Regions from separate parts of the Pseudoalteromonas rubra genome, predicted to be linked through region 1. Evidence: predicted binding sites of a transcription regulator. Region 1 holds the regulator's gene; each other region holds the start of a gene.
What was found. Region 1 encodes sigma-54, which starts transcription at its own class of promoters, with help from an activator protein. Its sites were predicted from a motif close to GTTGGCACGNNNNTNGNNT; they were not measured.
Positions count from the first base shown of each region.

Region 1 (3,548 bases):
GAAATGGTCAGGTAGCTGCGGTTATTGCGCTCAAGGTGTGGCAGCCAGGTTTGCACAAAGGTCTGGATCTGCCAGGTAAATTTTTGCACTAAGCTGTGGCTAGACAGGTAGTCAATAACAGGTTTATCTAAACCGGTTAGGGGCTTAAGTTCTGGTTCCCAGTGTGGGTTCGGCAAAAAGCGCGCATCAAACACGTAATCGGCTTCTTTTGGAATACCATGTTTAAAACCAAAGGACTCAAAGGTGATGATTAATTGCTTGTCTTTTTTACCGAGGATCTTTTCCCGGATACGCTCTGCCAGCTGGTGGATACTCATGTCTGTGGTATCAATGGTGATATTAGCGCGGCGGATAAGTGGGTCAAGCAGTTCTTTTTCTTTTTTAATTGCTTTGTCCAATGACAGATCTGCCAGCGACAGCGGATGTAGGCGGCGTGTTTCTGAAAAGCGACGGATCAGGATCTGATCTTCGCTGTCCAGATAGAATATATTGGGTTCTGCAAATCCGGGTAGGTATTCCAAAATATCGTCGAGCTCTTGCTGATCTTTTGGCAGGTTACGTACGTCAACGCTCACAGCAATTTTATCATAGCTGTCTGACACACTGCGCACTAATGCGGGCAGCAAGTTGACCGGGATATTATCGGCGCAGTAATAACCCAAGTCTTCCAGAACGCGCAGAGCGACCGATTTTCCTGAGCCAGAACGACCACTGACAATAATTAACTGCACAGAAACTCTCCGTTAGTTGTCAAACTCTTCAATTATCGAGAATAACTCCTGATCATTGTGAGCTTGTCTGATACGTTTACAAAACACCTTGTTCTTAAGTTTATCAGCGATCGTTGCTAAGGTCTGCAAATGTTGTTGATTTTCTCCCTCGGGTACGATGAGTGCCACAAAAATGTCGACGGGTTGATTGTCAATGGCATCAAAGGCAATGCCTTGCTGATTAACAAGCAGCATAGCAACCACTTTATCTATGCCTGACATGCGGCCATGGGGCAGTGCGATCCCTTTTCCTATCCCCGTACTCCCGAGTTTTTCGCGGCTCAATAGTGCATCAAGGATATCATGGGCATTACTGTCTGGAAGCTGGCTGTGAGCCAACTCACTGATGTACTCTAAAATACGTTTCTTACTATTAAAAAGGACCGCAGCTTTGCTGCAGTCCTGTGAAATCAATGAGCTTAGTTTCATGATTAGTGTCGAGTTAGCTTCTCTTTGTGCTTGATCACCTGGCGATCAAGCTTATCGATAAGTCCGTCTATTGCGGCATACATATCCCGGTGTTCGGTTGAGGCAAAAATTTCTCCCCCGTTCACATGTAATGTGGCTTCTGCTTTTTGGATGAGCTTTTCGACATCTAGGATAACATGCACATTATTGATGTGATCAAAGTGCCTTTCTAGCTTCGCAAACTTGTTTGTTACATAGTCTCTTAACGAATCGGTGATTTCTACATGTCGACCAGTTAAATTTAGTTGCATAAGCATTTTCCTTCTGTAGTTACGTCTAAATCAGGCTTTTACGCTGATTGGACGGTGGGATAGCCAAAGACTCTCGGTATTTGGCAATTGTACGTCTAGCCACTTTGATCCCTTGATCTGCCAATACATCCGCAATCTTGCTGTCACTCAATGGCTTAGCAGTGTTTTCCGCGGCAATTAGCTTTTTGATCAATGCTCTGATTGCAGTCGAAGAGCATTCTCCTCCGTTTTCAGTGCTGACATGGCTTGAGAAGAAATACTTCAACTCATAGATACCGCGTGGCGTGTGCATATACTTTTGCGTTGTTACACGTGAAATCGTGGACTCATGCATGTCGACCATTTCGGCCACATCATTCAGTACCATCGGCTTCATTGCCTCGGGGCCATGTTCAAAGAATGCCTGTTGTTGTTGCACAATGCAATTAGTAACTTTTAATAAAGTTTCATTGCGGCTTTCCAGGCTCTTGATGAACCATTTTGCCTCTTGCAGGTGTGAACGAATAAACTGACTGTCTGTGCTCGACTTGACTGAACGGGACATCGCAGCGTAGTGGTCATTCACTCTAATTTTTGGCATTGAATCGGGATTGAGTTCAACAACCCAGCGGCCTTTCACTTTTTTAACCGACACATCCGGGATCACATAGTCAGCTTCTTCCTGCACTATGCTGGCGGCGGGCTTTGGGTTTAGGCCGTGGATCAGGGTCATTACTTCTTTCAGATCCGCTTCTTTGAGTTTGGTTTTTTTCATCAAAGTGCGGTAATCCCGGCTGGCTAACAGCTCGATGTGCTCAGTCAGGATTTCTTTGGTCTGTGCAAGCCAGGGGGTGTTTGGGTCAAACTGGTTGAGCTGAATGCACAGGCATTCTTGCAGGCTGCGTGCCGCAATCCCTACAGGATCAAATAATTGGATCCGTTTCAGTACGGCTTCTACTTCATCCTGCTCAATCGGCTCTTCATCGTTGTCTTGATTTATGCTTTCGACGATGTCTTCACAGCTGATGGTCAATAGGCCTGCATCGTCAACCGCTTCTACAATTGCAAGGGCAATGGCTCTGTCTGTTGGACTAAAAGGCGTCAGTTCCAGCTGCCACATCAGGTACTCTTGCAATGTTTCAGTGGTTTTACCCTGGTAAATGGTTTCGTCTTCCGGCATTGGGCCTGAACTGCTTGCCGGGGCTGCACTGATGTACTCGTCCCAGGTTACGTCCATTGCCAAATCGTCGCTGACGGTGTCTTTGTTCAGTGCAGCATCGCTGTCTTGTTCGTAGTCGCTGACAGCCGCCTCTTCATAGCTGTCGTTGTCACTCGTTGTAGGTTGTTCCAAATCGGAATCCGACTTGGACTGAGTTTCATTGTCTTGTGATTCAGACTCACCTTCTTCCACTTCCAACAAAGGGTTGCTATCAAGCGCTTCTTGGATTTCTTGTTGGAGATCTAGCGTACTCAACTGTAACAGACGAATAGCCTGCTGCAGTTGTGGTGTCATTGTCAGTTGCTGCCCCATGCGCAGCTGTAGCGATTGCCTCATGTATCTCTAACAATCCTTTTTGTTATTTACTTCTAATTTTATAACTATAGCCTGAATTGCTCACCTAGGTAGACATCCCGCACAGTTTGATCGGCCAGAACATGTTCCGGGGTGCCTGCTGCTATCAGTTCACCATGTGACACTATATAAGCTTTCTCACAGACGTCCAGCGTTTCACGCACGTTGTGGTCGGTGATCAGTACGCCTATCCCACGGTTTTTCAGGTGCTCTATAATTTTCTTTATATCTAACACTGAAATGGGATCAACGCCAGCGAAAGGCTCATCTAATAAGATAAATTTTGGATCAGCCGCAAGGGCACGGGCAATTTCTACCCGGCGTCGTTCACCGCCCGATAGAGCCATACCTTGGCTGTCGCGAATATGCTGGATATTAAACTCATCTAACAGTTCATTGAGGATGACTTCTCGTTGTTCTTTATTCAGCTCTTTACGGGTTTCTAAAATGGCCATCAGGTTCTGATAGACGGTCAGCTTGCGAAAAATAGAGGACTCTTGTGGCAGG
Region 1 covers NZ_CP013611.1:3,217,320-3,220,867, forward strand. Annotated here, with positions in the region: gene rapZ (RNase adapter RapZ) at 1-731, opposite strand, end outside; gene AT705_RS14015 (PTS sugar transporter subunit IIA) at 744-1,199, opposite strand; gene hpf (ribosome hibernation promoting factor) at 1,202-1,489, opposite strand; gene AT705_RS14025 (RNA polymerase factor sigma-54) at 1,515-3,023, opposite strand; gene lptB (LPS export ABC transporter ATP-binding protein) at 3,068-3,548, opposite strand, start outside.

Region 2 (3,548 bases), 430 kb from region 1:
GACGATGTAAGACGCGATAAACACAAAGCCCAGTATGGTCACCAGCCCGATGGCCTGAGTCATAAAGTTGGCATCACTGTTCGAGAAAGGTACCATCATAATGCCCAGCGCCCCACACACACCATGCACGGAAATAGCACCAACCGGATCATCAATACGCAGTTTATCCAGTGCAACGATGCTGAATACCACCAAAGAACCACCCAACATCCCCAAAATACAGGCCAGCATAGGTGTCGGTGACGCAGGCTCAGCGGTGATGGTCACCAAACCAGCCAATGCACCGTTCAGGATCATAGTCAGGTCGGCTTTTTTCCACATCAGCTTACACACCACCAGTGCTGCAATCGCACCTGCTGCCGCCGCAGCATTGGTGTTTACCATGATCTGACTGACGGCGATAGCATTGCTTTTGTCTGCGAGAAATAGCTGAGAGCCACCGTTAAACCCAAACCATCCCATCCACAAAATAAAGGTTCCCAGTGTCGCCAGAGGCAGGTTTGAACCGGGAATAGGATAGATTTCACCGTTTCTTCCATACTTGCCCTTACGTGCCCCGAGTAACAAAACGCCTGCCAAAGCGGCTGCGGCACCCGCACCATGTACAATCGCAGAGCCTGCAAAGTCAACAAAGCCCATTTCAGACAAGAATCCAGCCCCCCAAGTCCAGTATCCTTCAATAGGATAAATCAACCCAGTGAGGACCACAGTAAACAACAAGAACGCCCAAAGTTTCATTCGCTCAGCGACTGCCCCGGAGACAATAGACATTGCAGTTGCCACAAATACAACCTGAAAAAAGAAGTCCGATTCCAGCGCATGGTCGGCATCGTCGGCAGCACTACCAATGAGTGCACCAAAGTTAGGCACTACCCCGCCCTCAACGTTATCCACATACATGATGTTATACCCAACCAATAGAAACATCGTACAGGCGATGGCATACAGGGCGACATTTTTAGTGAGAATTTCGGTGGTGTTCTTTGAGCGTACCAGCCCGGCTTCAAGCATCGCGAAGCCAGCGGCCATCCACATCACCAGAATACCAGACACCAGAAAGTAAAAGGTGTTCAGAGAGAATTGTAATTCAATTACCGTGTTTTCCATTATTTCACCCCTTAAATCGCTTCTTCGTCGAGTTCACCGGTACGGATCCGGACAATTTGCTCAAGGTCGTAGACAAATATTTTTCCGTCGCCAATTTTGCCAGTACTGGCAATCTCAGTAATCGCCTCCACGACACGCTGGGTATTTTCACTGCGGGTCGCTATTTCAAGCTTAATTTTGGGAATAAAGTCGACCTGATATTCAGCTCCTCGATATAGCTCGGTATGGCCCCTCTGACGACCAAAACCCTTCACATCGACCACAGTCATGCCCTCGATACCCAGCTCAGCCAAGGCTTCGCGGACTTCATCCAGCTTAAACGGTTTAATTATTGCGCTTATCATTTTCATTATTTGCCCCCCCAGGGCAGATGATCCTGTCGGGGGAGGTAATCCAACCTTTATGCCAATAATAAAAGTAATTATTTTACAGGTGGTTAGGTTGAATCACAGATATGGAATGAACATCAAACGCACCGTACTGGTGCGCCTGTTTATTGTCTGACTTGAAATGGTGCAATGCAGAGAGGGGTGAACTGAGGGTTAGCTTTCACTGACCATTACGCAATTACGCTGAGCTTCTTTGGCACGATACAAAGCGCTGTCTGCCGCACGCATAACGTCACTGAGAGTCGCTTTGTCGCACCGGGCAATACCCACACTGAGTGTGCAGTGTAATGCCTTCTCCTGGATCATAAACTGCGTGTTGGCAAAGCGCTCTTTGAAATCCTGGCAGCTATTTTTAGCCACAACTAAGTCATTACCCGGCATTAGCACGGCAAACTCCTCCCCACCGACACGTGCCACCAGGCAGTGGTTGAAAGAGCAATTAAGCAGCTCAGCGACCTGAGACAAAACTTTGTCCCCCCCCAGATGACCGTACTGGTCATTGATTGCCTTAAAATGATCCAGATCCAGTAACGCCAGCGTGAACTGATCCGGCTTATTCTTGAGTACTTTATCCATGTGCTGGCAAAAATAACGACGATTATAGAGACCAGTCAGGAAATCTCTGTGTGCGTACTCTTTAATATCGGCGATCAGATTCAACTGCTCCATGGTTTGCATCACCCGGCAATGAAACTCTTCATTCATAAAGGGTTTGGTCAAAAAGTCATTCGCACCATATTTGATGAACTTGGCAGACAAACCATGACTGCCAGCACCAGATAGACCAATAATAGCGAGATCATCACGGCCCCGACTATTACGCACCGCTTTTACCAGTTCAAAACCGTCCATGGTCGGCATCGCATAATCCGTCAGCAATAATTTAATGTCCGATTTGGCATTGAGCATATTCAAAGCCTGCTCACCATCTTGCGCCTCAAAGACCGTAAACAACTGCTTTTCCAGCATCTGTCTCATCACAGCCCGGCTGATCATCGAATCATCTGCGATCAGTGCCTGGCACCCTTCGTTGCGCAATAAGCGTGATACCAGTTTAATGGCATAGAGGTAAGAGTCCCGATTGTCCTTAATCACATAATCAACGACGCCCATCTCGAGCATTTGCTGACGGCTATACTCATCAATTTTAGAGGTTAATACCACAGTAGGCACATTGCGGCTCAGTGTAAGCTGCACAACCTCTCCGTCAGGGGCGTCTGGTAAGGTCAGGTCAACCAAAGCCAGAGTGTAATGTTGGCTCTCGAGTAATGCCTGGGTCTCTTTCAGTGACCAGGCATAATCAATTTCCACATCCAGGTGTTGTGATGCAAGGTGGCGAAGGATCTGTTGCACTACCTTACTGTCTTCGACGACTAATACTCTTTGCATTACGATGCTCTACTAAAACTACGAGAAAAGGGAAGAGATACAAGAATTTAACAGCGCTAAATACTTTCATACTACAGACATAAGGATTAAATATACGCGATTTACGTGACAAAAAAAACTCACCGGCCAATAAAATTGTAAACAGGCCGCAACAAAAGCCCGCTTTACCTCGGATGCCTAGGGCAATTTGAGACACAAAAAACAAACCAAGAAAACCATAAAAATTAACACGCATTGCGCATAGCCTATTTTTTGGCAATTAGTCTCAAGTTTTTTGAATTCTGACCTGGATGCGTCTTAAATAAGCAGATCGATGTCACCCAAAAAATAAAAACATGTTGTTGAAGCCACTACTGTTCGCTCTTTCTGCGACTTTTATTACCACACTCTCTCACACCGCATCGGCACAAGCTGATACTCAAGGTCAGTTAACCCAGCAAATTGATGCTCAGGTCATCACCGAACACAAAGGAACCTTTAACGGGGAGCGGATCGCCTACACCGCCACCACAGGTACTCAGCCTGTATGGGATAAAACAGGCCACCCGATAGCGACTCTTCACTATACCTACTATAAAAAGAATAAAGTCAAAGATCCCGCCACTCGTCCGCTGCTGATCTCATTTAACGGTGGCCCGGGCTCCGCGTCAGTATGGATGCATA
Region 2 covers NZ_CP013611.1:3,649,711-3,653,258, reverse strand. Annotated here, with positions in the region: gene AT705_RS15845 (ammonium transporter) at 1-1,107, opposite strand, end outside; gene AT705_RS15840 (P-II family nitrogen regulator) at 1,119-1,457, opposite strand; gene AT705_RS15835 (diguanylate cyclase) at 1,650-2,885, opposite strand; gene AT705_RS15830 (S10 family peptidase) at 3,221-3,548, shown strand, end outside.
Region 2: the regulator sigma-54 is predicted to act here: its motif matches at 1,499-1,517, upstream of AT705_RS15840 (P-II family nitrogen regulator).

Region 3 (3,548 bases), 740 kb from region 1:
ATGGCGAAAAACTGGCTAAAAATATTGCCGCCTTTGAGTTCGATTTATTTGGATAGAATATAAGTGGACGACCAAACGGTACTGTGTGCCCATCAGCTAACAGCGCAAATCAATCTTCTGGAAGCTCTGACCCAGCTTCTGGATGATGAATTAGAGGCGCTCGCTTCTCGCAACGGAGACAACCTCAAGGAAATCGCGCGCACTAAGCTCACGACCTTAAATCAGCTTCAAAAATTGGACAAAGACCTCTCCAAATACCCGCAAAGCACGTTCAGCCATGACGAAATTGTCCCCTTAACCGACCAGGTTAAAGCGTTATTGTATCACTGTAAGAAACAAAATGACGTAAACGCACAGGCGGCGCATCAGGCACAACTTACAGTGCGTGAACTTAAAGACATTTTGATTGGTGCGCCAACTTCAATGACCTATGGTCAGGATGGCAGTGTGGTGTCTAACATGGGTGAGTTGGTTAAAAACCTCAAAGCCTGATCAGTTTGGTCGGGCTAAGCCTTTGTGGGAAACAAGTTTTTTGTAATCACTAGGATCACGCCAAACACTTCGGCCAGAGTCCCTGCCATATATAAGTTAAGCGTCCACTCCTCAAAGTGCAATTTATCCATACCAACCAGCACCAACACTAAATTCATAATGAATAACTGAACAACCAAAATCCCGATAAACCACCAGGCATATTTCTGCTTCAGGCCTCGATCTGACTCTGCATCTTTGACCTTCTGAACTTGCATGGGGTCCACATTGGTGAACTTGTTTTCTTTGAAGTTATGCTTAATTTGCGCAGCAAACGATGACTGCTCTGCCTTTTGCGCTTCCCTGCTTTGTGCCATTACAACAGCTCCAGCGCATTGAGCTTATATTTGAGTGCTTCAACGGACACACCAAAATGAATGGCCATCTCAAAATGAGCAACTTTCTTACGGTGCAACCGTTTCACTTCTTCATTGGGCATCAGCAAGTTTGCAGCAAACTGGTTGGCAAACACTTCTTCCTCGTCTTCGCCGGTTGACGCGCTCGGACCTCTGAGGTCGATATATTCGTATTCTTTATCTGTGTTGTCAGACTCGATGCGAGAAATATAATGACCCAGCTCATGGGCACAGCTAAACCGCTTACGATTTAAATGATCGTCCTGATGCAGCACAATAACAGGATCGACGCCGGCTTCTTTGATCAACGCCCCGGACACTTTATCCGGCAGCGCCATCTCAACAACTTCCAGCCCAAGTGACTTACAGATAGTAACAGGATCAACCGGAAACTGGCTGTCACACCATAAACGACTAAGCACTTTTTGAGCTTCATTTCTCGGATCCAGCACCGACAAACCTCCTATTGACCTGACCATTCACCTCAGCCGCGCTGAGGCAGTGTGTATATTTAAACAGTATAAATTGAAGGCACACTGAAAGCAAAGGACATAATTTGCCGGTTTTATTGACTAAGCTGCGCTCAGTAATACGTTACCCGTTCCACCTTGCGTGGCTTAACCTCACCAATATACAAATCGTAAACACGCTTCATATCCAGCTCCAGCTCAGTGGTGTAAATATCCCCAACCGCATAGCTCTTCATAACCTTAGCGCCACGAATAAGACCCTGCACCTGGCTGCGTAATCCATCATTTTGCGCCACAGCCCCCTGTACCGTCGTACTGGCACTTAATCTGTGACCATACACCTGCTCGGCCAACTCACGGTAAGCTTCCAGTTTTGATACCTTAATGGCCATCAGCATTTTTTCGCTCTCACTGCTGCCTGGCTGTGAACTTAAAGGGGCATAGCCGACTGCTTTGAGGACCGGGTAAGAGTCGGGCTTCACATAACTGTATTCCACATGTTTATCTATGATAGAGCTACATCCTGCCAGCCCCAGTACCGTTGCAACAGCACAGGACTTGACCAGGCTGACTACCCGTTGATGCCAAAGCGCTCTAAACTGATTCATAGGGGTAACTCCTCTGTGTGGCCCATTGGCCATATCATCAAGTAAGCAATCTGTATGCACAAACCTTGCCAACACCATTGGCACGGGACTTGCTGAGTTAGAACAGAGATTTGCAATCAGTTCGGTAATAAGTCATGAAATTGTCGCGTATTATGAGTGTGTTACTGGCCACCGCCAGTTTTGGGGCCAGTGCAGAGTGGTTTGAAGTCACAGGCTATGCCAATGCCCACACCGAAGACATGGCCGAAGCACGACAAGAAGCCGTACAGGATGCCATTACGCAAGCACTGATCTTCTCCGGAGCAACCGTATCCAGTGTCCAGACACTGGCTGACGGGGTGTTAACACAAGATCAGATCAAGATTAAAAGTCATGGCGAGATCCAGCAAATCAATCTGGTATCCGAACAAAAACAAGATGGTATCGTCAGTGTGACTTTGCACCTGGATATCTTCCCCAAGCTGGAACAGTGCACACAAGCCGCCGTTGCGAAACAAGTGACGATCACGCAAAGCCAGCTCATTCAGCCTCATCAGGCACGCCTGGGTCAAATTTTTGACATTGCCAAGGCCACCAGCGAACGACTTTATCATACCCTGGCACAACGCAAACTGACCGTGAAACCCATTCCTTATCTGGATCATGCGATCAACGCCCGCCCCTTTTTCACTCAACGCTTTGAATATGATGAACAACTGATCGACTCTTTGACCACGCTAAGCAATAGTCAATATGTGCTGATGAGCCAGATCACAGACGTCGCTGCCGGGGAACAAATGAATGACGATTACGCATTCTGGCAGGATGAGGAATACGTGCGCAGCTTTAAAATCGATTTTGTCGCATTCGATGCCCTTACCCGGGATAAAGTGTGGCAAAAACACTATGCCGTCAGTGGCGTCTGGCCTTACGAAAAGACCAAGATTGTTGACGTCTATAGCGACACCTTCTGGCGTACCAATTATGCTAAACAGATCCAGAGCGTTTTTAACAGCGTGGCCCAGGATCTGGACTCAGCCCTGTCCTGTCTGCCCAGCAGAGGCAAAATTTTACATCGTGAGCAGGGCAAGCTGGTCATCAATCTGGGCAGCAACCATGGTATTGAGATAGGCCAGTTGCTGACGATTTCTCATCGCCGGGATATGCAAAGCGCGACCAACCAGTTTTTTGCACAGAGTATCAAAACACTCAATCAGGTGCGTGTCACTCAAGTGAATGCACAAAATGCGATCGCCGAAAATATCTCAAAACGCCCGCTGAATAATATTCAGATCAATGATTTGGTGGAAGTCATGGTACAAAAACAGGAAGATTTTGCGCTGTAAACAGACGTATAGTTTCGTCAACTATAACGTGGCGGCCCCTGCAGGAATCGAACCTGCAACTATCCCTTAGGAGGGGACTGTTATATCCATTTAACTAAGAGGCCACAGCGCGGTGTCAAAATAGTAAGCCTTTTCAGCTTATTGGTCAACCGATTGATTCTTAATAAAAATTAAATACGCTTTTATGAGTAGTGAGGCTGGCAGTGACGCGGTACACGCCCTGCCGGGTTGAGATTATCTGGCCGCGGTTGCGCCTGA
Region 3 covers NZ_CP013611.1:3,958,353-3,961,900, reverse strand. Annotated here, with positions in the region: gene flgM (flagellar biosynthesis anti-sigma factor FlgM) at 1-56, shown strand, start outside; gene flgN (flagellar protein FlgN) at 64-492, shown strand; gene AT705_RS17070 (hypothetical protein) at 507-848, opposite strand; gene AT705_RS17065 (ImmA/IrrE family metallo-endopeptidase) at 848-1,339, opposite strand; gene AT705_RS17060 (LPP20 family lipoprotein) at 1,471-1,965, opposite strand; gene AT705_RS17055 (flagellar assembly protein T N-terminal domain-containing protein) at 2,118-3,290, shown strand; tRNA gene AT705_RS17050 (tRNA-Arg) at 3,320-3,394, opposite strand; gene AT705_RS17045 (FlgO family outer membrane protein) at 3,525-3,548, opposite strand, start outside.
Region 3: the regulator sigma-54 is predicted to act here: its motif matches at 2,020-2,038, upstream of AT705_RS17060 (LPP20 family lipoprotein).

Region 4 (3,548 bases), 1.3 Mb from region 1:
TGTGCGCTGAAAGTGTGGGTGGTGCGTTCGTTGGTCATAAACCAGTCCTGGGCCTGCTCGCCATTACTTTCCACCCAGGTTTCGTAGGCAGGATACGCCCAAATCACGTCGAGATACTCTCTGGGGTAGTGCCAGTCATTACTGATCATCAAGGCCCAAGGCAGGTTCTCGGCTGTTCTGAAGTAGCGGCCCGCTTGCGCATCTGAGGTATCATCGGCTGTGCCAAAGCGGTTAGCATCAAACTTGTCTGTTGGCGGGTAATCTGCCATGTGGATTTCCAGTGAACGATCTTGTGTTCTGTACAGGAAGAAATCGAAATCGTTAATGCTCAGTGCACCCAGGTTTTGTTCAAAGCTGACATCTAAGGTGTATGGCACAGGTTCAAAGTAGTCGCAGGTCATCACCGTATTAAAGTGCTGGCACTGGCCAGGCTGATTTGTGGTGGTAAAAGTATGGGTGTTGCTCCACACCGATATCACGGCGTTAGTTTGTCCACTTTCTGCCTCTTTGTCATAATTTGTGCCATCTACAGTCAGGGTGGCTTGTTTTATCAAAGCCGGGTCACTGTTCATCAGGCGCAGACCAAAGCCATTTTGGTAGGCCGCACCGCGCGCCGTGATCCAACCATAAATGATGAATCCGCTGATCTGGTTGTCTGCATTGTAGGTAAAGCGAATGCGTTGTTTAACAACCAGGTCATTCATGTCGTGGTCGCCACGAGCAGGCCAGTTATCTTCGAATGCGAGTGTCGTGACCCCTTCTGCGCTCGGATAATATTGACTGTAGGCCCGGTTAAAGTCGTCAGGAAATTCGTCCTGTTCGTCTTCAATGCCGTCGGCATCGCTGTCGTTTTGCTCTGGCATCACCGTCAGGTTGAGCGCTGAGATGGCAGATGCGGGTGAGCTTTTTACGCTGAAGACGGCATCATTAAAGTCGTTATCTCCCCAGGTACGGGGTAAGTCTTCGAAGCCGATGACGACCTCTTGTTCCTCTTCATCCAGCAGCAATACACAGTGCTGACGTAAGGTTGCGTTGCTTTCCGGGTTGAGATCAGACAATGAATAGTAATAAGGGATCTGAAATGGTTTTACACCGGTGTAATACCAAAAGCCGTTTGCCGCAATAAAAAAGCCAATGCTGGTACCAGCCGGAAACTCACCAAGACTCAGTCGGTGGCCATTGGTCAGGTGTGGGTAGCTGAGGTTCGGAAAGATGATGGTTTCACGCACCTCTTCGGGTGTCTGGGGCGGATTGTCCGGGTCGAAGGTAAAGTAGCCGAATGAGTTTTTATAACCCGCGCCTTCATGAATGAAAGTCACAAACACTTCGGCGTCTTCAACCAGGTGTATGGTAGAACCTTCGTCACCTGTGATGAAGGCCTCATTAACTCTCGCTTCAGGCAGTGCGTTTTGGATCCGCTGGAAGAACTCCGAACTATATTCGTCACGTGCATAGATTAGTGAGTCGGGTTTACCGGTGGACTGGTTATAGCCTGTAGGCCAGGCTTCGCCCGACTGAAATTGCCAAACATATTGGCCATCAATCAGTTCGACAGCAGAGGCTGCAAAGGATATTAGCCCGGAGGCCATTAACGGGTAAAGTGGGTTAAGCAGTTTCATCATATTCGCTCCAATTTAAGTCAATCTTGTACTTCTGTGCTGGATATTTCATGAAACGTGCCAAGAATAAATTACTTAATTATCAGTTGTTTAATTTTTAAATGTCTGTAGGGTAGGGATTTTTTGCAAATTGCACTGCATTGCGCTTTGCAAACAAAAAATGCGACCGACAGCGAATAACCGTCAGCATGAAATACCAGCCTATGCGGTGTTTTTTATAAACGGTGCAATACTTGCTTCATGAGAGATGGAAGATAAAGGAGGTCGGCATGCAATCGTCTCAAACAGACACTTTGATATTTAGCGTGGCATTGAATGGGTATCAGTGGCGCTACCGGCGTTATCTGAACAGTCAGCGTCAATATGCCAAGCGCATGGGCTATGATTATGTGGTGGTCACACGACCCTGGCTGAATCGACTGGGCGCCGAGTGTTGCTGGCTGAAGTTGTTTTTGCTGAAAGCGGCGTTACAGGCGGGTTACCAACAGGTGATGTTTGTTGATGCGGATGCCTGTATCCAGCCTGCGTGCCCGGCACTGGATAAACTGGATGACGCCGATAAGTTCCTTTTTCTGGCTCGGGGTTACAGTGGTGCGTTTAACTCAGGCGTGATGCTGATGCGCAATTGCCCACAGTCAATTGAGTGGCTGGATACACTGATAATTGCGATGACTCAGCCGGTGCCCGAATCTCGGGGAATTGGCTGGGGAGAAAATGGCCATGTGATCCATTATGCACAGGATTGCGAGGGCGTCGGTGAACTGGAACGGCGCTGGAATAACACCTGTGAGCCACACCTGGATGACTATATTCGTCACTTTAATTACGGACCACTGAAGTGCTCAATAGTGGACAAATGCTTCCATACGTTGATTTTCAAATGTTCACGTCTGCTGCTCGGGCATAGTCTGTCCCGCCCGGACGAGCAAGCGGATAAGCTCGCCGTGGTGCAGCTGCGCATTCCAGCGGCATTGAGCCAAATCCAGACGTTGTATCCGGGTTATTTTTCCTCTTTATAAGCGTCACATCGACGCTTTTCAAAATAAGAAAATTCTCAAAATGCAATGCAATTTAGCTGAGAATAGAACCCCAGAAAAATTTTAAATTCATATTAAATCAAAGGTTTAATTTTGGCATGGTCCTCGCTATATATTCGGTGTAATCAACTGAACAGCGGAGGAAGCGATGTCTACGTACTTAACCAAACATTCATCACACGCAAGTGAGTCAGGTGCACGTAAAGCACTCAGAGTCAGCGCTGCATTGGTGTTAGCTACCGTTTTAGTGCCATTATTCTGCTTCAATTCTCTGGCTGCGCTAATCTGTTTCAAAGCGCCACTGAGACGCCAGACCTGGATAGACGTGAGTGCTCAGCCTGTGTCTTTGTTGGGCTGGCAGGTTGGTGTGTTCAAGCGCAGCGCAGCGCTGTTAAATGTTGTGAGTGGTCGTATTCGGTTTGTTGGTAACCCGCTGCTACGTGACGGCGTGAGCATGCCCCGGGTGGCGCGTTTACACTCACCCTGTGGTCAGCCTGGACTATTCGATTGTCTCTGGTTACATAGCCTGACCGGGCTCAGTGTGGATAAGCCGCTCGCGTTGCTCCATGCGCAGCACAACCAGTCTTTGTTTGCAGATATTTTATTAGTATTTAAGGTGCTCTTGTGTCTGGGTTTGTATCGCAAACCCACAAGTACCCCGTCGAGCAGTGAATTGTTTGGAATTCCGTTTAGCAACACGCGTATGCAGGTTGCAGTGGATTGGGTCGTAAAAGACTCGGCGGAAACAGATACACAAGGGTGCCAGTCGGCTTACTACATCAATGTTAACTCGGTTAATTTATCGGCTGGTAACGCACAGCTTTATCAAGTTCTGCAAAACAGTGACCGGAACTTTATTGATGGGTCGGGCATGCGGATCGCGGCCCGAAAA
Region 4 covers NZ_CP013611.1:1,899,161-1,902,708, reverse strand. Annotated here, with positions in the region: gene AT705_RS08380 (LruC domain-containing protein) at 1-1,622, opposite strand, end outside; gene AT705_RS08375 (hypothetical protein) at 1,889-2,638, shown strand; gene AT705_RS08370 (WecB/TagA/CpsF family glycosyltransferase) at 2,805-3,548, shown strand, end outside.
Region 4: the regulator sigma-54 is predicted to act here: its motif matches at 1,666-1,684, upstream of AT705_RS08380 (LruC domain-containing protein).